One region of the Kitasatospora sp. NPDC101801 genome, then DNA from elsewhere that is predicted to be linked to it. Evidence: predicted binding sites of a transcription regulator. Region 1 holds the regulator's gene; each other region holds the start of a gene.
The links. The regulator HrcA, encoded in region 1, represses chaperone genes, less so after heat shock. The targets are predictions, from matches to a motif close to TTNGCACTCNGNNNNNCNGAGTGCNAA.
Positions count from the first base shown of each region.

Region 2: a site for HrcA is predicted at 2,159-2,185, ahead of groES (co-chaperone GroES). Genes of this name have one in related genera too.
Region 3: a site for HrcA is predicted at 5,381-5,407, ahead of groL (chaperonin GroEL). Genes of this name have one in related genera too.

Region 1 is NZ_JBIWML010000002.1:317,888-325,604, forward strand. Features, by position in the region: gene ACIRPK_RS05695 (PDZ domain-containing protein) at 1-2,638, opposite strand, end outside; gene ACIRPK_RS05700 (16S rRNA (uracil(1498)-N(3))-methyltransferase) at 3,100-3,849, opposite strand; gene dnaJ (molecular chaperone DnaJ) at 3,889-5,028, opposite strand; gene hrcA (heat-inducible transcriptional repressor HrcA) at 5,086-6,117, opposite strand; gene htpX (zinc metalloprotease HtpX) at 6,339-7,256, shown strand; gene ACIRPK_RS05720 (hypothetical protein) at 7,272-7,717, shown strand, end outside.
Region 2 is NZ_JBIWML010000007.1:166,106-173,822, reverse strand. Features, by position in the region: gene groL (chaperonin GroEL) at 1-1,610, opposite strand, end outside; gene groES (co-chaperone GroES) at 1,710-2,015, opposite strand; gene ACIRPK_RS12420 (DUF6234 family protein) at 2,265-2,657, shown strand; gene ACIRPK_RS12415 (SAM-dependent methyltransferase) at 2,680-3,858, shown strand; gene ACIRPK_RS12410 (polysaccharide deacetylase family protein) at 3,834-4,697, opposite strand; gene ACIRPK_RS12405 (hypothetical protein) at 4,733-4,996, opposite strand; gene tsaD (tRNA (adenosine(37)-N6)-threonylcarbamoyltransferase complex transferase subunit TsaD) at 4,993-6,072, opposite strand; gene rimI (ribosomal protein S18-alanine N-acetyltransferase) at 6,065-6,547, opposite strand; gene tsaB (tRNA (adenosine(37)-N6)-threonylcarbamoyltransferase complex dimerization subunit type 1 TsaB) at 6,544-7,188, opposite strand; gene ACIRPK_RS12385 (hypothetical protein) at 7,329-7,717, shown strand, end outside.
Region 3 is NZ_JBIWML010000008.1:84,652-92,368, forward strand. Features, by position in the region: gene ACIRPK_RS13100 (trehalose-6-phosphate synthase) at 1-1,137, opposite strand, end outside; gene ACIRPK_RS13105 (glucosyl-3-phosphoglycerate synthase) at 1,496-2,503, opposite strand; SAM riboswitch class I at 2,708-2,846, shown strand; gene thrC (threonine synthase) at 2,864-4,144, shown strand; gene ACIRPK_RS13115 (ubiquitin-like small modifier protein 1) at 4,177-4,455, shown strand; gene ACIRPK_RS13120 (cold-shock protein) at 5,036-5,239, shown strand; gene groL (chaperonin GroEL) at 5,565-7,187, shown strand; gene ACIRPK_RS13130 (hypothetical protein) at 7,311-7,664, shown strand; gene ACIRPK_RS13135 (DUF4031 domain-containing protein) at 7,661-7,717, shown strand, end outside.

The DNA of each region.
Region 1 (7,717 bases):
GCATGTCGGGGATGTGCAGGTAGCCGAGCCGGCCGGCCGACAGCTCCCGGACGGCGGCCCGGCGTCCGGCCACCCAGTCGTGGTAGCGCAGCGCCTCCTCGTCGGCCAGCGGCACCACCACCGGGTGGCGCTCCGCGCCGTCCTTGGCCGCCACGGTCAGCTCGACCGGCTGGCCGGCGGTGCCCGCGAGCAGCGGCGCGGGGCCGGTCACCGGGTCCACCGGGCGGCCGTTCACGGCCAGCACCGCGTCCCCGGCCCGGACCGCCGCACCGGGCGCGGCCAGCGGCGAGCGGGCCCGCGGGTCGGAGGACTCGCCGGGCAGCACCCGGGCCACCCGCCAGACCTCGCCGTCCCGCACCAGGTCGGCGCCGAGCAGGCCCTGCCGACGGGCCGCCTCGGTGCCCCGCCCGGGCGGCATCACGTACGCGTGCGAGGTGCCCAGCTCGCCGACCGTCTCCCAGAGCACGTCCACCAGGTCGTCATGGGTGCCGGCCCGCTCGACCAGCGGCCGGTACCTGGCCAGCGCGCCGGCCCAGTCGAAGCCGCCGAGGTCGGCCCGCCAGAAGTTGTCCCGCATCAGGCGGCCGTTCTCGTCGAACATCTGCCGCCACTCGGCCGCCGGGTCCACGGTGGCCCTGATCCGCTCCAGATCGACCGTCAGGTCGTCGTCGTCACCGGCCTTGTGGTCGGCCGGGAGGATCCGCAGACCGCCCTCGTCGAGGACCGCGATCCGGCTGCCGTCGCCGCTGACCCGGAAGTCGTCCAGCGCCTCGACCAGCTGCTCGGCCTTGAGCTTCTTGAAGTCGAAGCGCTCCAGCGCCGGGCGCGGGTGCTCGTCCTCCAGTGAGGCGGCGTTGTCGCCGAGCATGCCGAGCAGCGGGTGCCTGGTCCACAGCACGCCGTCCTTGGCCGCCCGCAGGCTGCCGAACTGCCCGCCCTCGACCGGGAACGGGATGATCCGGTCGGCGATCCCGTCCAGGTCCACCCGGGTCTCGGGGACGGTGGGCTCCTCCGCCGCCTCCTCGTCCTTCTTCTTCGGCTCCTCGTCCTCGCCGGTGAGCGAGCGGCCGGCCCGCTGCGGGCCGAACGGTGACGGGGTGTCGGCGGCCAGCGTGATCAGGAACGGCCGGGCACCGGTCGGGAAGGACAGGTCGAAGACGTGCGCGTCGTAGACCGGGTCGAAGTTGCGCACCGACAGGAAGGCCAGGTGCCTGCCGTCCGCCGTGAAGACCGGCGAGTAGTCGATGAAGCGCTGCGGGGTGGCCTCGGCGACCGTACGGTCCGTCAGGTCGGCCAGCACGATCTGGCGCAGCGACTCCGCGCCCAGGGTCGGCTGGGACCAGGCCAGCCGCCGCGAGTCCGGCGAGAAGGCCAGTCCGGTGACCTCACCGTGGCCGCTCCTGGCCAGCTGGTGCAGGGTGCCGTCGGCCAGCGAGAGCAGCAGCACCCGGCCGTCGTGCGAGGCCAGCGCCAGCGTCCCGCCGTCCGGCGAGACGGCCAGGCCGAGCACCCGGCCGAGCTGCCCGGCCGCGAACCGCTGCCGCTCGGCGCCGAGCACGGCGGGGGCGTACTCCACCGCGTCGTCGCCCTCGGCGTCGGTGATCCACACCACGCCCTGCTCGCCGTCCTGCCCCGGCACGATCCGGGCCAGCCGGTGCCGGACCCCGGGGGTCTCGGCCAGCACCCGGGCCGGGCCCTCCTTGTGGGTCAGCCAGTGCACGCTGCCGCGCACCACCACCGCGCTGGCCCGGCCGGTCCGGTCCGGAGAGACGGTCTCCAACTGCCCGGTGGCCGAGGTCGGCCGGGGCTGACGGCCCGTCCGGGGGCCCGCGAGCAGGATCTCCAGGCGACGCGGCTCGGCGTCCGCCAGGTCGTCCAGGATCCACAGGTCACCCGCGCTGTGCCAGACGATCCGGGTGCCGTCGGTGGTGGCGTTCCTGGCGTAGAACTCGCCGTCGCTGTGCCGCCGCAGGTCGGTGCCGTCCGGCAGGCTGGAGTACAGCTGCCCGACGCCCTCGTGGTCGGAGAGGAAGGCGATCCGGCCACCGACCCAGAGCGGCGAGTCGATGTTGCCGTCCAGCCCGGCGTGCACCCGTTCGAACTCGTGCTCACCGATCCACAACTTGCCCGCCGTGCCGCCCCGGTAGCGCTTCCAGTACGCGGGCTCGGTGGTCAGCGGGGCCAGCAGCAGGGTCCGGTCGCCGTCCGGCTCCTGCGCCAGGCCGCCGATCGGTCCGTACGGCAGCCTGGTCGGCTCGCCGCCGTCCAGCGGGATCGCGAACGCCCAGCTGCGGCGCGGGGTCGCCTGTCCGGCGCTGGACACCGCGACCGGGCGGCCGTCCTTGGTCCAGCCCCGCAGCCGGGTGCGCGGCGCACCCCAGTACGTCAGCCGGCGGGCCTGCCCACCGTCGGTGGGCGCGACGTGGATCTCCGGCGCACCGTCCCGGGTCGAGGTCCAGGCGACGTGCCGGCCGTCCGGCGCGAACCTGGGGTGCCCGACCGGCACCTGATCGGCGGTCAGCCGCCAGGCCCGACCACCGCCCAGCGGCGCGAGCCAGATGTCGTCCTCGGCGACGAAGGTCACCAGGTCGCCGTGCAGGTGGGGATGGCGCAGATACGCGCTCGCAGAGGTCGTCACTGCGTCACTCTATGCAGCCCGGGCACTTCCGCACACGGGTTAGTTGCACTATCCCAGGGCTCGGGGCTGCACCTTCGGCAGACGCTCGGCGGTCGACCACCCAGGGGCCCGGGGGCTGCGCCACTGGCAGGGCGTCCACTTGCACCACCCAGGGGCCCGGGGGCTGCGCCGTAGGCAGGGCGTCCACTTGCACTACCCAGGGGCCCGGGGGCTGCGCCGTAGGCAGGCGCTCAGCGGTCGACTACCCAGGGGCTCGGGGAACTGCGAGGAGATCTGGCGCTCGGGTCACTGCGAAAGTGCCTGACCACCCACGCAACGGTGACCTTTTCCGAGGCCGGCGTCGCAGTTCCCCGAGCCCCTGACTCCGTAGCGGGCTGACCACCTGCCAAAAAGTCGGCGGCGCCCACATCAGCACAGCCCCGAGCCCCTGACTCCGTAGCGGGCTGAGCGCCTGCGGAAGGTCAGGTCCAGCGGCCGGTGCGGCCGAGGAGGAGGGCGCCTGCCGCCACGCCCGCTGTGGAGGTGCGGAGGACGGAGGGGCCGAGCCGGTACGGGGCGGCGCCGGCTTCGGCGAAGGTGGCGAGTTCGTCCGGGGAGACGCCGCCCTCGGGGCCGACGATCAGGACCAGGTCACCGCTCGCGGGGAGCACGGCGGTGGCGAGCGGGGCGGAGCCCTCCTCGTGCAGGACGGCGGCGAATGCCGCCGAGGCCAGCAGCGGGGCCAGCTGACGCGTCGTCATCGGCTCGCGGACCTCGGGGAACCGCAGCCGGCGGGACTGCTTGCCCGCCTCCCGGGCGGTGGCCCGCCACTTGGCGAGGGCCTTGGCGCCCCGGTCGCCCTTCCACTGGGTGATGCAGCGGGAGGCGGCCCAGGGGATCACCACGTCGACCCCGACCTCGGTCATGGTCTCCACCGCGAGCTCGCCGCGGTCGCCCTTCGGCAGGGCCTGGACCACCACGATCCGGGGGGTGGGCGCGGGCTCCTGACGGACGCCCAGCACGGTGACGTCCAGCGCGTCCTTGCCGTGCACGGCCGCCACGGTGCCCTCGACGCCGAGGCCGAGGCCGTCGGCGAGGGTGAGCGCCTCCCCGGGCTCCAGGCGCTTCACGGCGGCGGCATGCCGCCCCTCGGGGCCGTCCAGCCGGACCACCCCGCCGGGGGCGATCCCGGCGAGACGGTCGGTGTCCACGACGAACACGGGGGCGGTCATGCGCGTGCCTTACCTCGAAGCCTGGTACCTGGATCCGGCTCAGCGGCCGTTGAACGCGTCCTTCAGCCGGGAGAACAGACCCTGCTGGCCCGGTGCGAACGTCCCCGAAGGCCGCTCCTCACCGCGCAGCACCGCGAGGCGGCGGAGCAGGTCCTCCTGCTCGGGGTCGAGCTTGGTGGGGGTCTGCACCTCGACATGCACTATCAGGTCGCCCCGGCCGCCGCCGCGCAGGTGCGTGATGCCCCGGCCGTGCAGCGGGATCGACTGGCCGGACTGGGTGCCGGGCCGGATGTCGACCTCCTCCAGACCGTCCAGGGTCTGCAGCGGCACCTGGGTGCCGAGCGAGGCGGCCGTCATCGGGATGGTGACCGTGCAGTGCAGGTCGTCCCCGCGCCGCTGGAAGGTCGGGTGGCTGGTCTCGGCGATCTCGACGTACAGGTCGCCGGCGGGGCCGCCGCCGGGGCCGACCTCGCCCTCGCCCGCGAGCTGGATCCGGGTGCCGTTGTCGACACCGGCCGGGATCTTCACCGTCAGGGTGCGGCGGGCCCGGACCCGGCCGTCGCCCGCGCACTCGGGGCACGGGGTCGGGACCACGGTGCCGAAGCCCTGGCACTGCGGGCACGGCCGCGAGGTCATGACCTGGCCCAGGAAGGACCGGGTGACCTGGGAGACCTCGCCCTTGCCGCGACACATGTCACAGGTCTGCGCCGAGGTGCCGGGGGCCGCGCCCTCGCCGGAGCAGGTGGTGCAGGTGACGGCGGTGTCCACCTGGAGTTCCTTGGTGGTGCCGAACGCGGCCTCCTCCAGGGTGATCTCCAGCCGGATCATCGCGTCCTGGCCGCGCCGGGTGCGCGAGCGCGGCCCGCGCTGGCCGGAGGCCGCGCCGAAGAACGCGTCCATGATGTCGGAGAAGCCGAAGCCCGCCGCGCCCGCGCCGAAGCCGCCCGCACCGCCGCCGTTGGGCGACAGCGGGTCGCCACCGAGGTCGTAGACCTGGCGCTTGGCCGGGTCCGAGAGCACCTCGTAAGCGGCGTTGATCTCCTTGAACCGCTCCTGCGTCTTGGGGTCCGGGTTGACGTCCGGGTGCAGTTCGCGGGCAAGGCGCCGGAACGCCTTCTTGATCTCGTCCTGCCCCGCATCCCGTCGGACGCCGAGTACCGCGTAGTAGTCCGTGGCCACCAAATGCTCCGCTTGTTCCGCCTCTAGAAGTGCTGCGACTGGTCTGACAGTGCTCTGTTAGGACTCGGCCAGGATCTGACCCACGTACCGTGCCACCGCTCGCACCGCCCCCATTGTGCCCGGGTAGTCCATCCGGGTCGGTCCGATCACGCCCAGCTTCGCGACACTCTGATCGCCCGAACCGTAGCCGACCGAGACCACGGAGGTGGAATTGAGCCCCTCGTAGGCGTTCTCGTGGCCGATCCGGACCGTCATCCCCGCGTCCGCCGTCTCACCCAGGAGACGGAGCAGGACGACCTGCTCCTCCAGGGCCTCCAGCACCGGCTGGATGGTGAGCGGGAAGTCGTGGCCGAAGCGGGTCAGGTTGGCCGTACCGGCCAGCATGATCCGCTCCTCGTTCTGCTCGGCCAGCGTCTCGAAGAGGGTGGCCAGCACGGTGCTGACGGTGGGCCGGTCGGCGGGCTCGAAAGCCGCCGGCAGGTCCTCCAGCAGACCGGGCACCTCGGGCAGCGGCCGGCCGACCGCCTCGGTGTTGAGCTTGGCCCGCAAGTCGGCCAGCACCGTCTCGCCGACCGCCCCGGGGCAGTCGACCATCCGCTGCTCGACCCGGCCGGTGTTGGTGATCAGGACCAGCATCACCTTGGCCGGGGCCAGTGCCACCAGCTCGACGTGACGCACCGTCGAGCGGGACAGCGAGGGGTACTGGACCACCGCGACCTGCCGGGTCAGCTGCGCGAGCAGCCGGACCGTACGGGCCACCGTGTCGTCCAGGTCCACCGCGCCGTCCAGGAAGTGCCGGATCGCCCGGCGCTCGGGGGCGGTCATCGGCTTGACCTCGGCCAGCCGGTCCACGAACAGCCGGTACCCCTTGTCGGTGGGGATCCGGCCGGCGCTGGTGTGCGGCTGGTGGATGTAGCCGTCCTCCTCCAGGGCCGCCATGTCGTTGCGCACGGTGGCCGGGGAGACGCCGAGGTTGTGCCGCTCCACCAGGGCCTTGGAGCCGACCGGCTCCTCGGTGCCGACGTAGTCCTGGACGATCGCGCGCAGCACCGCGAGCTTGCGGTCGTCCAACGGCCGCTCGCTGTACATGGCCACGCACCTCCGTCTTCGCTTCCGTCCCGACCTGACCCGTCCCCTGGCACTCAGCTGGGCAGAGTGCCAGGACAGTACCTGCCAGTGTAAGGCCCGACCCCGGCGGCAGGAACGGCACCGCCTGGTGATCCTTCTCCCTGTCCCACCCGCGCCGCCCGTCGAATGCTCCCGGCAAGTGGCAGCATCGAAAGCGACAGATCCGGACATAAGGAGCAGCCATGTCGTCAGGTCAGCACTCCCGCTTCGCACCCGACCGCGGGCTGACCGGTCGGATGGTCACCACGATGTTCCTGATCGGACTGCTCTACGTCGGCTTCACCGGGCTGCTGATAGTGCTGCTCCGGGGGGCCTGGCCGCTGATCGTGCTGATCTCCGGCGGACTGTTCGTGGCCCAGTTCTGGTTCAGCGACCGGATCACCCAGCGGGCGATGGGCGCCCGCGAGGTGACGCCCGAGGAGTACCCGCAACTGCACGGCACCATCGACCGGTTGTGCGCGCTGGCCGACATGCCCAAGCCCCGGGTCGCGGTGACCGACACCGACATGCCGAACGCCTTCGCCACCGGCCGCAACCCCGAGCGCGCCGTGGTCTGCGTCACCACCGGACTGCTCCGGCGGCTGGAGCCGGAGGAGCTGGAGGGCGTGCTCGCGCACGAGCTCTCGCACGTGGCGCACCGGGACGTGGCGGTGATGACCATCGCCGGCTTCCTCGGCGTGCTGGCCGGGGTGATCACCCGGATCGCGCTGTACGGCGGCCTGATGAACGGGCGCGGCCGCAGCAACGACAGCAACGCCGCGCTGGCGATGATCCTGGTCCCGCTGGTCAGCATGGTGGTCTACGCGGCGAGCTTCCTGCTCACCCGGCTGCTGTCCCGCTACCGCGAGCTGGCTGCCGACCGGGCCGCCGCCCAGCTCACCGGGCGGCCCAGCGCGCTGGCCTCGGCGCTGACCAAGGTGACCGGCCAGATCGCCGCCATCCCGAGCGAGGACCTGCGCCGGGCGCAGCCGTACAACGCCTTCTACTTCGCCCCGGCGCTGAGCGCCCGGGAGGCCGCGAGCCAACTGATGTCCACCCACCCGTCGCTGGAGCGGCGGCTGGAGCAGCTCGGCCGGATCTCCGCCGAGCTCGGCCGCTGAGGAGGCACCGACCCGATGGGATTCCTGAACGCCCTGTTCGGCCGCAGCAAGCCGGTCCGGCCCGACCTCGACCAGCTCTTCGGGGTGCCCTCCGCGGCCCTCACCCTGGAGGCCGCCGCCGGCTTCCGCCCCACCGGCTTCGGCTCGGTCTGCTTCGCCGCCGTCGAGGGCGCCGCCTTCACCGAGGTGGCAGGACAGATCCGCGCCCTGCTGGACGCCGACACCGAACGCGGCGGCGTCCCGGTCGAGGTCTCGCAGGACTCGTACGGCTACTCCTGGCTGCTCGCCCGGCACACCCCCGAGGAGCTGCCCGACCTGGTCAACGACCTGCACGCGGTCAACAGCGAGCTGGAGGCGAACGGCTTCGGCCCCCAGCTGCTCTGCTCCATCGTCGGCTTCCGCAACGCGGCCGACCGCCCGCTCGGCCTGGTCTACCTGTACAAGCGCGGCACCTTCTACCC
Region 2 (7,717 bases), on a different contig from region 1:
CCGCCGTGCGAGTGGCCGGCCGGCTCCTCGTCGGCGGGCTTCTCGACCACGAGGGTCTCGGTGGTGAGCAGCAGGGACGCGATCGAGGCCGCGTTCTCCAGGGCGGAGCGAGTGACCTTGACCGGGTCGATGACGCCGGCCTTCAGCAGGTCGCCGTACTCGCCGGTGGCGGCGTTGAAGCCGTGACCGGCCTCCAGCTCCGCGACCTTGTGGGTGATGACGTAGCCCTCGAGGCCGGCGTTCTGGGCGATCCAGCGCAGCGGCTCGGCGAGCGCCTTGCGGACCACGGCGACACCGGTCGCCTCGTCGCCGGTCAGGCCGAGGCCGCCGTCGAGAACCTTCTGGGCGTGCACGAGGGAGGCGCCGCCACCGGCGACGATGCCCTCCTCGACCGCCGCGCGGGTCGCCGAGATGGCGTCCTCGAGACGGTGCTTGCGCTCCTTGAGCTCGACCTCGGTGGCCGCGCCGACCTTGATCACGCAGACGCCGCCGGCCAGCTTGGCCAGGCGCTCCTGCAGCTTCTCGCGGTCCCAGTCCGAGTCGGTGTTGGCGATCTCGGCCTTGATCTGGTTGACGCGACCGGCCACGGCCTCCGAGTCACCGGCACCGTCGACGACCGTGGTGTCGTCCTTGGTGATGGTGATGCGGCGGGCGGTGCCCAGCACGTCCAGGCCGGCCTGGTCGAGCTTGAGGCCGACCTCCTCGGAGATGACGGTGGCACCGGTGAGGGTGGCCAGGTCGCCGAGGATGGCCTTGCGGCGGTCGCCGAAGCCGGGGGCCTTCACCGCGACGGCGTTGAAGGTGCCACGGATCTTGTTGACCACGAGGGTGGAGAGCGCCTCGCCGTCCACGTCCTCGGCGATGATCAGCAGCGGCTTGGAGGTGCCGCCCTGCAGGATCTTCTCGAGCAGCGGGAGGAGCTCCTGGATCGAGGAGATCTTGCCCTGGTTGATCAGGATGTACGGGTCCTCGAGGACCGCTTCCTGACGCTCGGCGTCGGTGACGAAGTACGGCGACAGGTAGCCCTTGTCGAACTGCATGCCCTCGGTGAAGTCGAGCTCCACGCCGAAGGTGTTCGACTCCTCGACGGTGATGACACCGTCCTTGCCGACCTTGTCGATCGCCTCGGCGATCAGGTCGCCGACCTGCTGGTCCTGGGCGGACAGGGACGCGACGGCAGCCACGTCCTCCTTGCCCTCGATCTCCCGGGCACTGGCGAGCAGGTGCGCGGAGACGGCGGCGACGGCCTTGTCGATGCCCTTCTTCAGGGCGGCCGGGCCGGCGCCGGCGGCGACGTTCCGGAGACCCTCGTTGACCAGGGCCTGGGCCAGCACGGTGGCGGTGGTGGTGCCGTCGCCCGCGACGTCGTTGGTCTTGGTGGCGACCTCCTTGACGAGCTGCGCGCCAAGGTTCTCGTACGGGTCGTCCAGCTCGATCTCACGGGCGATGGTGACGCCGTCGTTCGTGATGGTCGGGGCGCCGAACTTCTTGTCGATGACGACGTTGCGGCCCTTGGGACCGATGGTCACCTTGACGGTGTCGGCCAGCTTGTTCACGCCACGCTCGAGCGAGCGGCGGGCGTCCTCGTCGAACTGCAGGATCTTCGGCATGATTCCGTTTCCTAAAGGGGTCTACTGACGGCGTGAGCCAACAACCGCGCCCCGGGCCCCTGTCACTGGTGACAAGAATCCGGGGCGGGCTGGTACGTCTTACTTCTCGATGATGGCGAGAACGTCGCGCGCCGAGAGGACCAGGTATTCCTCACCCTGGTACTTGACCTCGGTGCCGCCGTACTTCGAGTACAGGACGATGTCGCCGACGGCGACGTCCAGCGGGAGACGCTGGCCGTCCTCGAAGCGACCCGGGCCGACGGCCAGGACGACGCCCTCCTGGGGCTTCTCCTTCGCCGTGTCCGGGATGACCAGGCCGGAGGCCGTGGTGGTCTCGGCGTCGAGCGGCTGGACCACAATGCGGTCCTCGAGCGGCTTGATGGCAACCTTGCTGCTGGCGGTCACGTCCGAGCTCCCCTTCGGAGATTACGGGGTTGTTCTTCAGGTAGGTGGCGATGGGAACGGGTCTGCCGTCGCGGGGGTCAGACTCGCTTCATCGCGTTAGCACTCACCCGGTGGGGAGTGCCAGGAACGACCATAGGCGGCCGTTAGCACTCAGTCAACCAGAGTGCCAACGGCGTGGCCCGGAGAACCGCCGGAAACGAGTACCCGTACTCATGCGCGAGCCCGCCCCGGCCGGGCAGGATCGGCACCATGCCGGCTGCCACCCGCCCTCGTCCGGACCTCGCGACGGACCTCGTCTCGGCGTTCCTGTTCCTGCTGCTCTCCGCAGTGGGCGGCTGGTTCGCCTTCGTCTCGCTGGCCTTCCGGCACTGGGGTGACCAGGACGCCGGGCCGGAGCCGTACGACTGGACGCCGATCCTGACGATCGGCGCGCTGGCCCTCTGGCTGCTGGCCGTGACGGCGCTCGCCTGGCGCGGGCGGCTGCGGGTCACCGCCGTGCTGCACGGGCTGCTGCTGACCGCGGTGCTGCTGACCGGCGGGGCGAACTACGCCTACCAGCACCGGCACGACCACGACCCCAAGCCCGAGCCGCTCCCCTCGAACTACCAGCCCTGCTTCAGCGGCAGCGGCCGGTGCAACTGACCCGGAGCGGCAGAATGGGCCCGTGGAGATCGAATCGTTCCGGGCCCTGCTGACCGACCAGGGGCAGGCGCTGCTCGCCGAACTGCGGGAGTTCAAGCCCGACGAGGAGCTGGCGCTGGCCACCCGGCTGCGCCGGACGCACCCGGCCGAGCTGGTCGGCGCGGCACTCGAACAGGCCAGGCTGCGGCAGCGGGCCAGGGCGAAGTTCGGCGACGACGCCGACGCGCTGTACTTCACCCCGAACGGGGTGGAGCAGGCCACCCGCCGCAGCGTCGCCGAGTGGCGGGCACAGCGGTTCGCCGGGCTCGGGGTGAAGCGGCTGGCCGACCTGTGCTGCGGGATCGGCGGGGACGCGATCGCGCTGGCCAGGGCCGGGATCGCGGTGCTGGCGGTCGACCGGGACGAACTGACCTGCGCGGTGGCCGAGGCGAACGCCGCCGCACTGGGCCTGGCCGGGCTGATCGAGGTGCGCTGCGCGGACGTCACCGAGGTGGACGTCACCGGGTACGACGCGGTCTTCACCGACCCGGCGCGCCGGACGGCGCGCGGGCGGGTCTTCGATCCGGAGGCGTACTCCCCGCCGCTCTCCTGGGCGGTCGACGCGGCCCGCCGGACCCCGTACGGGGCGCTCAAGGTGGCGCCCGGCATCCCGCACGAGCTGGTGCCCGCCGGTGCCGAGGCGGAGTGGGTGTCCGACCACGGGGAGGTCAAGGAGGCGGTGCTCTGGTTCGGCACCGGAGCCGTCGAACCGCACCGGGCCACCCTGCTGCCGGGCCCGCACACCCTGACGGGCGGTCAGCTGCCCGACCCGGCGGCCGGGCCGGTCGGGCGCTACCTGTACGAGCCGGACGGCGCGGTGATCCGGGCCCACCAGGTGGCCGAGGTGGCCGGGCAGGTGGACGGCCGGCTGATCGACCCGATGATCGCCTACCTGACCTCGGACCGGCTGGTCGCGACGCCGTACGCGCACGCCTACGAGCTGACCGACGTACTGCCGTTCCACGTCAAGAAGCTCAAGGCGCTGCTCCGCGAGCGCGGCGTCGGCACCGTGGTGATCAAGAAGCGCGGCATCGCGATCACCCCGGAGGAGCTGCGCAAGCAGCTGAAGCCGAGCGGTCCGCACAGCGTCACGGTGATCCTCTGCCGGACCGACCGGGGCCCGCTGATGATGCTGGGTCAGCCGGTCGGGGCCTGGATGTAGTCCTCCAGCCGGGCCACCGCGAAGCCCTGCTCCTGGATCCGGCGCAGCAGCTCGGCGAACATCTCGGTCATCGTCTCGCCCTTGAGGTCCTTGGGCCCCCGGAAGTGCGCGAGCACGATGTCACCGGGCTTGAGCTTCTTGTCGGCGGCCTGGTACTGCATGTCGTGGATCTGCATCGACTCGCGCCAGAGCACGATCGCGCGCGGGCCGCACTGCTGCACCGAGGTGTTCAGCTGCGGGGTGTGCGCGCCGTCGCCGTACGGCGGGCGGAACAGCAGCGGGGCCTTGCCGTACTGCTGGGTGAGCGCGGTCTGGGCGTCGCAGACCTCGGACTTCTGCTTCTCCGCCGAGACCTTGCTGAGCTGGGCGTGGTCGGTGGTGTGGTTGTGCACGTGGTTGCCGAGCGCCTGAAGCGGCTTGAAGTAGCCGTAGTCGTCCTTGACGATGTCCCGGGTCAGGAACATCGAGATCGGGATCTTCAGGTCAGTGATCATCTCGACGAACTTCGGGTCCTTCTCGGCCCCGTCGTCGATGGTCACGAAGACCACCTTGTCCTTGGTCGGCACCTCGCTGAAGACCGGCACCGGGCCGGTGGCGGTCAGCTTCACCGGCTTGTCGGCCGGGGCGGCGGGGGCCGGGGGCAGGGCGGTCAGGCCCCACTTGGACCAGTTGCCCGCCGCCTGCACGGGCGTGGCCGAGGGCGTGGCCGACGCGGCGTCAGCGGCCTTGCCGGCGGCGGGGGTCGAGGCCGCCGGAGCCGCCGGGGGCTCCGCCGCTCCACTGCCGCATCCGGCCACCAGCAGCAGGGCCAGCGCAGCCACCCCGTACGTCTTCTTCACCGTGCTCCCCGTCGTTCAGCGAACTCCCAGGAAGGCTACTCGACGTGCTCGCTGGTGAACCCCCACCGATGGACGGGGCGCGCCAGCAGCCCGGCCGGCGGGTCGGCGACCGGGACCGGGTCGGCGTCCTGCCACCAGGTGATCAGCAGCACCCGGTCGCCGGGCGCGGCGAACAGCTCGGTGCGCACCAGCCCGGCCGAGCCGCGCAGTGCGGGCAGCACGAACTCCCGCACCCAGGACGAGAGTTCACCGGCCCGACCGTCCACGGCCCGGGCCTCCCACATCTGCGCGACGGTCACCGCAGCGCCTCGTGCGCGGCCGCGTGCAGATCGGTGTGCGGGACGGAGACCTCGGTGACCGGCAGCGAGGAGTCGGCCGACAGGTCGAAGGAGGACGGCGCGCGGTCCCGCCAGACCATCTCGGAGCCGAGCGCCGCCACCATCGCGCCGTTGTCGGTGCACAGGCCCGGGCGCGGCACCCGCAGCACGATGCCCGCCTTCTCGCAGCGCTGCCGGGCCATCTCGCGCAGCCGGGAGTTGGCCGCCACCCCGCCGCCGATCATCAGGTGGTCGACGCCGTTGTCCTTGCAGGCCTTGACCGCCTTGCGGGTCAGCACGTCGGTGACCGCCTCCTGGAAGGAGGCCGCCACGTCGGCGATCGGCACCGTCTCGCCGGCCCGCCGCTTGGCCTCCACCCAGCGGGCCACCGCGGTCTTCAGGCCGGAGAACGAGAAGTCGTACTCCGGGTCCTTCGGACCGCTCAGTCCGCGCGGGAAGCGGATCGCCTTCGGGTCGCCGTCCCGGGCCATCCGGTCCACCACCGGGCCGCCGGGGAAGCCCAGTCCGAGCACCCGGGCGATCTTGTCGAAGGCCTCGCCCGCCGCGTCGTCGATGGTCGCGCCGAGCGGGCGGATGTCGGTGGTGATGTCCGCGCTGAGCAGCAGCGAGGAGTGCCCGCCGGAGACCAGCAGCGCCATCGTGGGCTGCGGCAGCCGGCCGTGCTCCAGCTGGTCCACGCAGATGTGCGAGGCCAGGTGGTTCACCCCGTACAGCGGCTTGTCCAGCGCCCAGGCGTACGCCTTCGCGGCCGAGACGCCGACCAGCAGCGCGCCGGCCAGGCCCGGGCCCGCGGTGACGGCGATGCCGTCCAGGTCGGAGCCCTTGATCCCGGCGGTGTCCAGCGCGCGCTGGATGGTCGGGACCATCGCCTCCAGGTGCGCCCGGCTGGCGATCTCCGGGACCACGCCGCCGAACCGGGCGTGGTCGTTCACGCTGGAGGCGACCGCGTCGGCCAGCAGGGTGGTGCCCCGGACGATCCCGACGCCGGTCTCGTCGCAGGAGGTCTCGATACCGAGGACCAACGGTTCGTCAGCCATCGGCCGGCTCCTTGGGGTTGTCGAGACGCATCACCAGTGCGTCCACGTTGGCGGGTTGGTAGTAGCCGCGGCGGATGCCGACCGGCTCGAAGCCGAAGCGTTCGTAAAGCCGCTGGGCACGCGGGTTGTCCATCCGCACCTCCAGCAGCAGTTCGGCGCACTCGCGCCGGGCGGCCTCGGCCACCAGGTCGGCGAGCAGCCGGGCACCGAGCCCGGCGCCCTGCTGGTCCTCGGCGACCGCGATGGTCTGCACGTCGCCCTCGGCGCCGACGACCATCAGCCCGGCGTAGCCGAGCAGGGCGCCGCCCTCGTCGACCGCGACCGTGTAGTGCCGGGTCCCGCCGGGGCCGGTGTCGGCCAGCTCGGACCAGTACATGCCGCGCGACCAGGCGTCCTCGGGGAAGAGCCGGAGCTCCAGCTCCATCACCGGCTCGATGTCCCACCAGCGCATCGGCCGCAGCCGGGCGGCGGTCATGCCGGGAGCACCGCCTTGTAGCCGGCCGGCACCTGGGCGTCCGGACGCCGCAGGTAGAGCGGCACGTTGGGCAGCAACTCCCGCCCGGCCGCCAGCTCCCGGGCCGCGAAGTCGGCCAGCCAGCCGGCCGACACGTGCTCGGGCCCGGTCACCTGCGGGAAGCTCTCGGGGTACAGCAGCGCACCCGCGCCGACCGCGACCGCCTCGGCGGTCAGCTCGGCGGCGCGACCCACCTCGGGGCCCGCCGTCCGCCGCTTGTCGGCGTCGTACGAGGCCCAGTAGACCTCCTTGCGCCTGGCGTCGGTGGCCACCGTGAACGGTCCGGTCACCTCGGCCTGGTGCGCGATCGCGTCCAGCGTGCAGACGCCGTACACCGGCAGACCGAGCACGTGGCCCAGGGTGGCCGCGGTGACCAGGCCGACCCGCAGGCCGGTGTACGGGCCCGGGCCGACGCCGACCGCGATGCCGGTCAGCGCGTGCTTGTCCACACCCGCCTCCCGCAGCACCCGGTCGATCGAGGGCATCAGCAGTTCCCCGTGCCGTCGGGCATCCACCTGGTGGGCCTCGGCCAGCACCTCGGTGCCGTCGTGGACGGCGGCCGTGACGGCGGGGGTGGCGGTGTCGAACGCAAGCAGCAGCACGGGGTCAAGGTTAAGGGGTGCGCGGGGGTCGGTATTTCATACCGGGCCGGAACACACGGCCACGACGGTCCGGACGGACGTACCAGACCTGGCACGATGAGCGGACAGCACGAGCGGGTACGAGCCTGGCGGGAGCAGACGTGTCACGTCCTGGAGTGGTGGTCACCGGTCTGACCCTGGCGGCACTGGCGACGGTCGGCCTGCTGGCCTTCCAGGCCAACGGCGCGGCGACCCGGACCCCCGTGGCCAAGCCCGCCACGAGTTCGTCCGCCGCTCCGAGCCCGAGCGCCGCCGCCAGCCCCTCGGCGCCCGCCCTGCCCGCCGCCTCCGGCACCGGCCGCCGGGTGGTCTACTCGGCGGGCAGCCACTACGTCTGGCTGGTCGACCCGAAGAAGACCCCGCCGACCCAGTCCGCCTTCCCGGTCACCCCGGGCTCGGTCGAGCCCACGGCCGGCAGCTACACGGTCTACAGCCGGACGCCCGCCGGGACCGGCACCGACGGGCGGCAGATCGAGCACGTGGTCCGGTT
Region 3 (7,717 bases), on a different contig from region 1:
GTCGTCGTTCACGTGCAGGATCAGCGGCTGCCAGGACGCGGTGCCGAACTCGTCGTTGATCTCCTGGGCGATCCGCTGCACCGCGGCGGTGTACTCCCGGTACTCCGGCAGGTCGTGCCGGGACGGGTAGGCGAACGCGATGTGCACCACTCGGTCCAGCCACTCGGGGCGGGAGCGCAGCAGGTGCCGGTAGGCCAGCAGGCCGCGGACGATGTTCTTGCTCAGCTCGGTCCGGTCCACCCGGACGATCGTGCTGCGCGGCCCGACGGCCTCCTTCAGGGTGGCCAGCCGGGCGTCCACGTCCGGCCGGCGGGACCGCTCGCGGAGGAAGTCGGCGTCCGCGCCGAGCGCGTGCACGCCCAGCCGGGTGGTCCGGCCGGCGTGCGTCACGGTCAGCGCGGACCGGTCCACGGTGGCGCCGAGCACCGCCTCGCAGCAGTCCGCGAAGGCCAGCGCCCAGCGGCGGGTCAGGAACGCGGCACGGTCCGCGCCGAGGATGCCGGTCAGCACGTCGGCGGCCACGTCGTCCGGCAGCATCCGGTAGTACTCGGGCGGGGCCCACGGGGTGTGCGAGAAGTGACCGATCTTCAAGTCCGGCCGCAGCTGCCGGAGTCGGTCCGGCGCGAGGGACAGGTGGTAGTCCTGGATCAGCACCGCGGCACCCGGCGCCGCCTCGGCGGCCAGCGCCTCGGCGAAGGCGGTGTTGTACGTCCGGTAGGAGTCCCACTCGCGGCGGAACCGGTCGTCGAAGACCGGCGCCACCGGGGTCTCGTACAGCAGGTGGTGGACGAACCAGAGGGTGGAGTTGGCCACGCCGTTGTAGGCCCGGGCGAAGGTGCCGGGATCGATGTCCAGCATCCGGACGGCCTGGCCGCCGACCTCGAACCCGCCGAGGTCCAGCCGGCCGTCGGGGGAGCGGCGGGCCGCCGTCCGGTCCGCCTCGGAGAGCGCGGCGCAGACCCAGACGGCGGACGGGTCGTCGATCGCGGACAGGCCCGAGACCAGGCCGCCACCGCCTCTGCGCAGGGTCAGCGAGCCGTCGTCCTCGGCGGTGAAGGACACCGGCCCTCGGTTGGAGGCCACCAGGATGGGGGCGGCCCCGGTCGGATTCGAACGTTCGGTCGCGTGATCGGCCATGTCTCAACTCTGCCTCGCCCCGGGTCACCCAAACCACCCGAGCCGGCCCCCTACCGCGCCTGTGCCTCCGGCAGGGCGCTCGGGTCTACGGTCCAGGGGGCTCGGGGCTGCGCTGTTGGCAGGCGCTCAGCGGTCGACTACCCAGGGGCTCGGGGAACTGCGAGGAGATCTGGCGTTCGGGTCACGGCGAAAGTCCCTGACCACTACGCGACGATCACCTTGCAAGGGCCGGCGTCGCAGTTCCCCGAGCCCCTGACTCTTCCGAAGCACCTGCCTAAAAGGTCGGCGTCGCCCGCGCGGCGGAGCCGCACATCGACAGAGCCCCGAGCCCCTGGACCGTTGATGCCCGATCGCCTGCCTAAGAGTCAGCAGCGTCCCGAGCCCCGGTCTGCCGGACGTACTCCGGGACGGTGAGCATCGGGGGGCGTTCGAGGGCGCCGACCGGGTGGGTGTGGGCGGTGAACTCGCGGGTGGCGGGGTCGCGGGTGAACTGGGTGAGCAGGGGGTGCACCAGGGCGGGGGTGGTCTTGAGGCGGTGGGTGCGGTCCAGGCGGTCCAGGGCGGTGCGGTAGATGGTGGCCGCCATCCGGCCGAGCGCCTGGCCGTCCTGGTGCCGGTGGTGCCGGACCCCGACGTCCACCTGGGCCAGCGCGTCGAGGCCGACCCGGTCGAGCGCGTCCACCAGCAGGCCGAGCTCGACGCCGTACCCGGTCGGGAACGGCAGCTGCTCCAGCAGCGACCGCCTGGCGGCGTACTCGCCCCCCAACGGCTGGACGAACCCGGCCAGTTGGGGCCAGTGCAGATTCAGCAGCGGCCGCGCCACCAGCTCGGTGACCCGCCCGCCCCCGGCCGGGACCACCGCGCCCGCGGTCTCCAGCGGCCGGTCGTACATCGCCTTCACCAGCTGGATCGCCGGATCGGTCAGCAGCGGCCCGACGATGCCGGAGACGAAGGCCGGGTCGAACTCCCGCAGGTCCGCGTCGATGAAGCAGACGATCTCGCCGGAGGTGACCAGCAACGAGCGCCAGAGCACCTCGCCCTTGCCCGGGGCGGCCGGCAGCCGGGGCAGTACGTCGTCCCGGTGCACCACCCGGGCACCCGCCGCGGCGGCGGTCTGCGCCGTCCGGTCGGCCGAGCCCGAGTCGACCACCACGATCTCGTCCACCAGCGGCAGCCGCTCCATCAGCTCGCGCCGGATCACCCGGACGATCTCCCCGACCGTGGACTCCTCGTCGAGGGCGGGCAGCACCACGCTGACCGTCCCGGCCGGGCCGGCCGCCCTTTTGGCGGTGAGCAGGTCGGCCGGCGGCCGGTCGGCCGTCGTCCAGGAGCGCCGGTGCAGCCAGTCGGCCACCTCCGGCAGCAGCTCCTCGGGCGGGTCGGCCGGGGTCGGCTGGTCGGGCACGTCTGTTCTCCTCGGGCTGAGTGGTCGGACTGGCGTTCTCGGGACGGGGCATCTCGCGACTCGGACGCGCGGTTCCCTGCCCGGCGCCTTCGGATACAGTCTTCGTACTGCGGTCAGACCTTCGCACGTCGGGGTCGGCCGGAGAGCAGGACCACAACTTCACAGAGCTCATCCAGAGGGACTGAGGGAACGGCCCGTCGAAGTCCCGGCAACCTTCTCGCACGGTCGGCCCAGCAGTGGTCATCCGGCGGGACAGGTGCCAATTCCGTCCTGTGGCGCGACCGCGTCACGGGGAAGATGAGGAGAGAGGCCTCCGCCATCATGGCTACCGCTGTTTCTGCCGCCCCGACCGTCGACCTCGGCCCCGCTGCCGCCCTGTCCTGTCGCGAGTGTGGCACCCGATTCCCGCTCGGCCCGAGCTTCGCCTGCGTCGAGTGCTTCGGCCCGCTGGAGATCGCGTACGACTTCGGCTCCGACTCCGCCGAGGAGCTGCGCAAGCGGATCGAGGCCGGTCCGGCCTCGATCTGGCGGTACGCCCCGCTGCTGCCCGTCCCGGCCGACGTGGCGGGCAAGCCGAACCTGAACCCGGGCTGGACCCCGCTGGTGAAGGCCGACAACCTGGGCCGCGAGCTCGGCTTCACCGCCCAGCTGCACGTCAAGGACGACTCGGGCAACCCGACCCACTCCTTCAAGGACCGGGTGGTCGCCTGCGCCATCGAGGCGGCGCGCGCGTTCAACTTCACCACCCTGTCGTGCTCCTCCACCGGCAACCTGGCCGGCGCCGTCGGCGCGGCCGCGGCCCGGGCCGGTTTCAAGTCCTGCGTCTTCATCCCGCACGACCTGGAGCAGGGCAAGGTCGTGATGGCCGGGGTCTACGGCGGCGAGTTGGTCGGCATCGAGGGCAACTACGACGACGTGAACCGGTTCTGCTCGGAGCTGATCGGCGACCCGGCCGGCGAGGGCTGGGGCTTCGTCAACGTCAACCTCCGGCCGTACTACGGCGAGGGCTCGAAGACCCTGGCGTACGAGATCTGCGAGCAGCTCGGCTGGCGGCTGCCGGAGCAGCTGGTGATCCCGATCGCCTCGGGCTCCCAGCTCACCAAGATCGACAAGGGACTGCAGGAGCTGATCAAGCTCGGCCTGGTCGAGGACCGCCCGTACCGGATCTTCGGCGCCCAGGCCGAGGGCTGCTCCCCGGTCTCCGCCGCCTTCAAGGCGGGCCACGACGTGATCCGCCCGGTCAAGCCGAACACCATCGCCAAGTCGCTGGCGATCGGCAACCCGGCCGACGGCCCGTACGTGCTGGACATCGCCCGCCGCACCGGGGGCGCGGTGGAGGACGTGACCGACGCCGAGGTGGTCGAGGCGATCAAGCTGCTGGCCAGGACCGAGGGCATCTTCGCCGAGACGGCCGGCGGGGTGACCATCGGGGTGCTGAAGAAGCTGGTCGAGACGGGTCAGCTGGACCCGTCCAAGGAGACCGTCGCGATCAACACCGGGGACGGTCTGAAGACCCTGGACGCCGTCGCCGACGCGGGCCTGACCACCACCATCCGCCCGACCCTGGACTCGTTCCGGGCCGCCGGTCTCGCCTCCGCCTGATCCCCTCCCACCTCCCCGCTAGGAGCCCGTGCATGAGCGCCACCGTCCGCATCCCGACCATCCTGCGCACCTACACCGGCGGCGTCGCCGAGGTCACCGCCGAGGGCGACACCCTGGGTGCCGTCATCGCCGACCTGGACGCCAACCACCCCGGCATCGCCGCCCGGGTGCTGGACGACGCGGGCAAGCTGCGCCGCTTCGTGAACGTGTACGTGAACGACGACGACGTGCGTTTCGCCGAGGGCCTGGCGACCGAGATCAAGGACGGCGCGGGCATCTCGATCATTCCCGCGGTGGCCGGCGGCTGCTGAGTTCCCGAACTTCACCGAATACGGCCGCGCCGCCGTCCGAACCGGAATCCCTATTTCCGCTTCCGACGGCGGCGCGGCTCTGTGCCGGGTGGAAAAGCGGGCACCCGGGAGGGAGTAGAGTGCGACGGAAGTCGGCGTATCCCCGCTCTTACCGCCGCGCTCCCCACGCACCGTCAGCCGATCGCGTACGCAAGGCCCGTCCGGCCATTGAGACATCCGCCGGACCGCGTGAGACAGAAGATGTCAGGCAAGCGTCAGAAATCTGGCCGCATTTTGCGGTGATGAGTCCGCTATGCCCGGAGTGAATTGCCACGCTCTGCCGCCTTCCTCCCGCGATATCCCATTCGACTGCCGATGAATTCGGCAAGGTTGGCCCTGTTGCAGAGGGCGTCTGTCCGGATACATTCAGCCGCGATCGACGCATTCACCCGTCGGCCGGGTCGCCTCGCGGTGCACCGGTGGGGCGCTTGCGGCGAGCGCGGCTGCGCCCAGGGGGGGTTCCCTCGGGCGTGCCTGTTCAGACCTGGGCCCGCATCCTGCGGGTCCGCGAAGGGCCAGCACAGCACAAGGGGAGTTCGGAATGGCTCAGGGCACCGTCAAGTGGTTCAACGCGGAGAAGGGGTACGGCTTCATCGCGGTCGACGGTGGTGCGGACGTGTTCGTCCACTACAGCGCGATCCAGATGGACGGCTACCGCACCCTCGAGGAGGGCCAGCGGGTCGAGTTCGAGATCTCCCAGGGACAGAAGGGCCCGCAGGCGGACATGGTCCGCGCGGCGGTCTGACCTTTTCGAACCCCTGGGGACCTCGGCTCGGCCGCGAGCTGGCGTCACCTGCTTGGTCGACGGGCCCGTACGACATCGTCGTACGGGCCCGTCGGCGTCCCCGCCGGGATCACGGATCTGCGTGTCACTACCACGATTGGGCTTGCACTCGATACCCGAGAGTGCTAATCATTGGCGTTAGCACTCGCAGCATGAGAGTGACAACGGACCGGGTCGGTGAGGCCCCCGGGAGCGGTAGGGGACAAGACCCCCGCACACCAGGGCCGTCCGTCGCGGGCGCCCCTCGGTCCGGTGCAGTCGACCGTGTCCTGGAGGACCACTTCCGATGGCCAAGATCATCGCGTTTGACGAGGAAGCTCGCCGCGGCCTTGAGCGTGGCATGAACCAGCTTGCCGACGCCGTCAAGGTGACGCTCGGCCCCAAGGGCCGCAACGTCGTCCTGGAGAAGAAGTGGGGCGCCCCCACGATCACGAACGACGGCGTCTCCATCGCCAAGGAGATCGAGCTCGAGGACCCGTACGAGAAGATCGGTGCCGAGCTCGTCAAGGAGGTCGCCAAGAAGACCGACGACGTCGCGGGCGACGGCACCACCACCGCCACCGTGCTGGCCCAGGCGCTCGTGCGCGAGGGTCTGCGCAACGTCGCGGCCGGCGCCAACCCGATGGCCCTGAAGCGCGGCATCGAGAAGGCCGTCAAGGCCGTCTCCGACCAGCTGCTGGCCCAGGCCAAGGATGTCGAGACCAAGGAGCAGATCGCTTCGACGGCCTCCATCTCGGCCGCCGACACCCAGATCGGCGAGCTCATCGCCGAGGCGATGGACAAGGTCGGCAAGGAAGGTGTCATCACCGTCGAGGAGAGCAACACCTTCGGTCTGGAGCTCGAGCTCACCGAGGGCATGCGCTTCGACAAGGGCTACATCTCCGCGTACTTCGCCACCGACCTGGAGCGGATGGAGGCGTCCTTCGAGGACCCGTACATCCTGATCGCCAACTCCAAGATCGGCTCGGTCAAGGACCTGCTCCCGCTGCTGGAGAAGGTCATGCAGAGCGGCAAGCCGCTCGTCATCATCGCCGAGGACGTCGAGGGCGAGGCCCTGTCGACCCTGGTCGTGAACAAGATCCGTGGCACCTTCAAGTCCGTCGCCGTCAAGGCCCCGGGCTTCGGTGACCGCCGCAAGGCCATGCTCGGCGACATCGCCATCCTCACCGGTGGCACCGTGATCTCCGAGGAGGTCGGCCTCAAGCTCGAGAACGCCGGCATCGACCTGCTGGGCACCGCCCGCAAGGTGGTCATCACCAAGGACGAGACCACCATCGTCGACGGTGGCGGCGACAGCGACCAGGTCGCCGGCCGGGTCAACCAGATCCGCGCCGAGATCGAGAACAGCGACTCGGACTACGACCGCGAGAAGCTCCAGGAGCGCCTGGCGAAGCTCGCGGGCGGCGTGGCCGTGATCAAGGCCGGCGCTGCGACCGAGGTCGAGCTCAAGGAGCGCAAGCACCGCATCGAGGACGCCGTTCGCAACGCGAAGGCCGCCGTCGAGGAGGGCATCGTCGCCGGTGGTGGCGTGGCGCTGCTGCAGGCTTCGGTCGCGTTCGACAAGCTGGAGCTCGAGGGCGACGAGGCCACCGGTGCCAACATCGTCCGCGTCGCGCTGGAGGCCCCGATCAAGCAGATCGCGGTCAACGCCGGCCTCGAGGGCGGCGTCGTCGTGGAGAAGGTCCGCAACCTGCAGCCCGGTTGGGGCCTGAACGCCGCGACCAACGAGTACGTCGACCTCATCGCCGCGGGCATCATCGACCCGGCCAAGGTCACCCGCTCGGCGCTGCAGAACGCCGCCTCCATCGCGGCGCTCTTCCTCACCACCGAGGCCGTCATCGCCGACAAGCCCGAGAAGGCCGGTGCCCCCGCGGGCGGCGGCATGCCGGGTGGCGACATGGACTTCTGATCCTCCCGAGGATCGGAACGTTCTGAACGTCCGTCAGGGCGGTCTCCCCTTCACCGGGGAGGCCGCCCTGCGGCGTTCCGCCGGCGTTTCCGGCTCCGTGGCGGGCTGCGGGACAATGGACGGATGAGTTCTGACATCGAAGCCGCGCTGCACAGTGCGCGGGCGCTGATCCTCGCCGACCTGACCGCCCGGGACGTGGCCGACCCGCAGGTGGTGTCGCTGGTGGAGGACGCGGTGACGCACCGGCGCTGGTGGCTGGAGCAGTGGCCGGACGGGACGGACTACGTGCTCGGCCTGGTCGCGCAGGACGTCCAGGACAAGCTGCTGGAGGCGTACGGGCGCTGGCCGCTGTGCGAGGTGTGCGCCGCCGAGGGGGACCCGCACGCGTTGAGCGTGGAGCCGGAGCTCGGGCCCGAGCCGCACTGGGTGTGCGGCAAGGAGGCGGCCGTGGTGGCGCCGGTGGGTGCGCTGTCGTGATCCTGATCGACCCGCCGTCCTGGCCTGGGCACGGGAAGCACTGGTCGCACCTG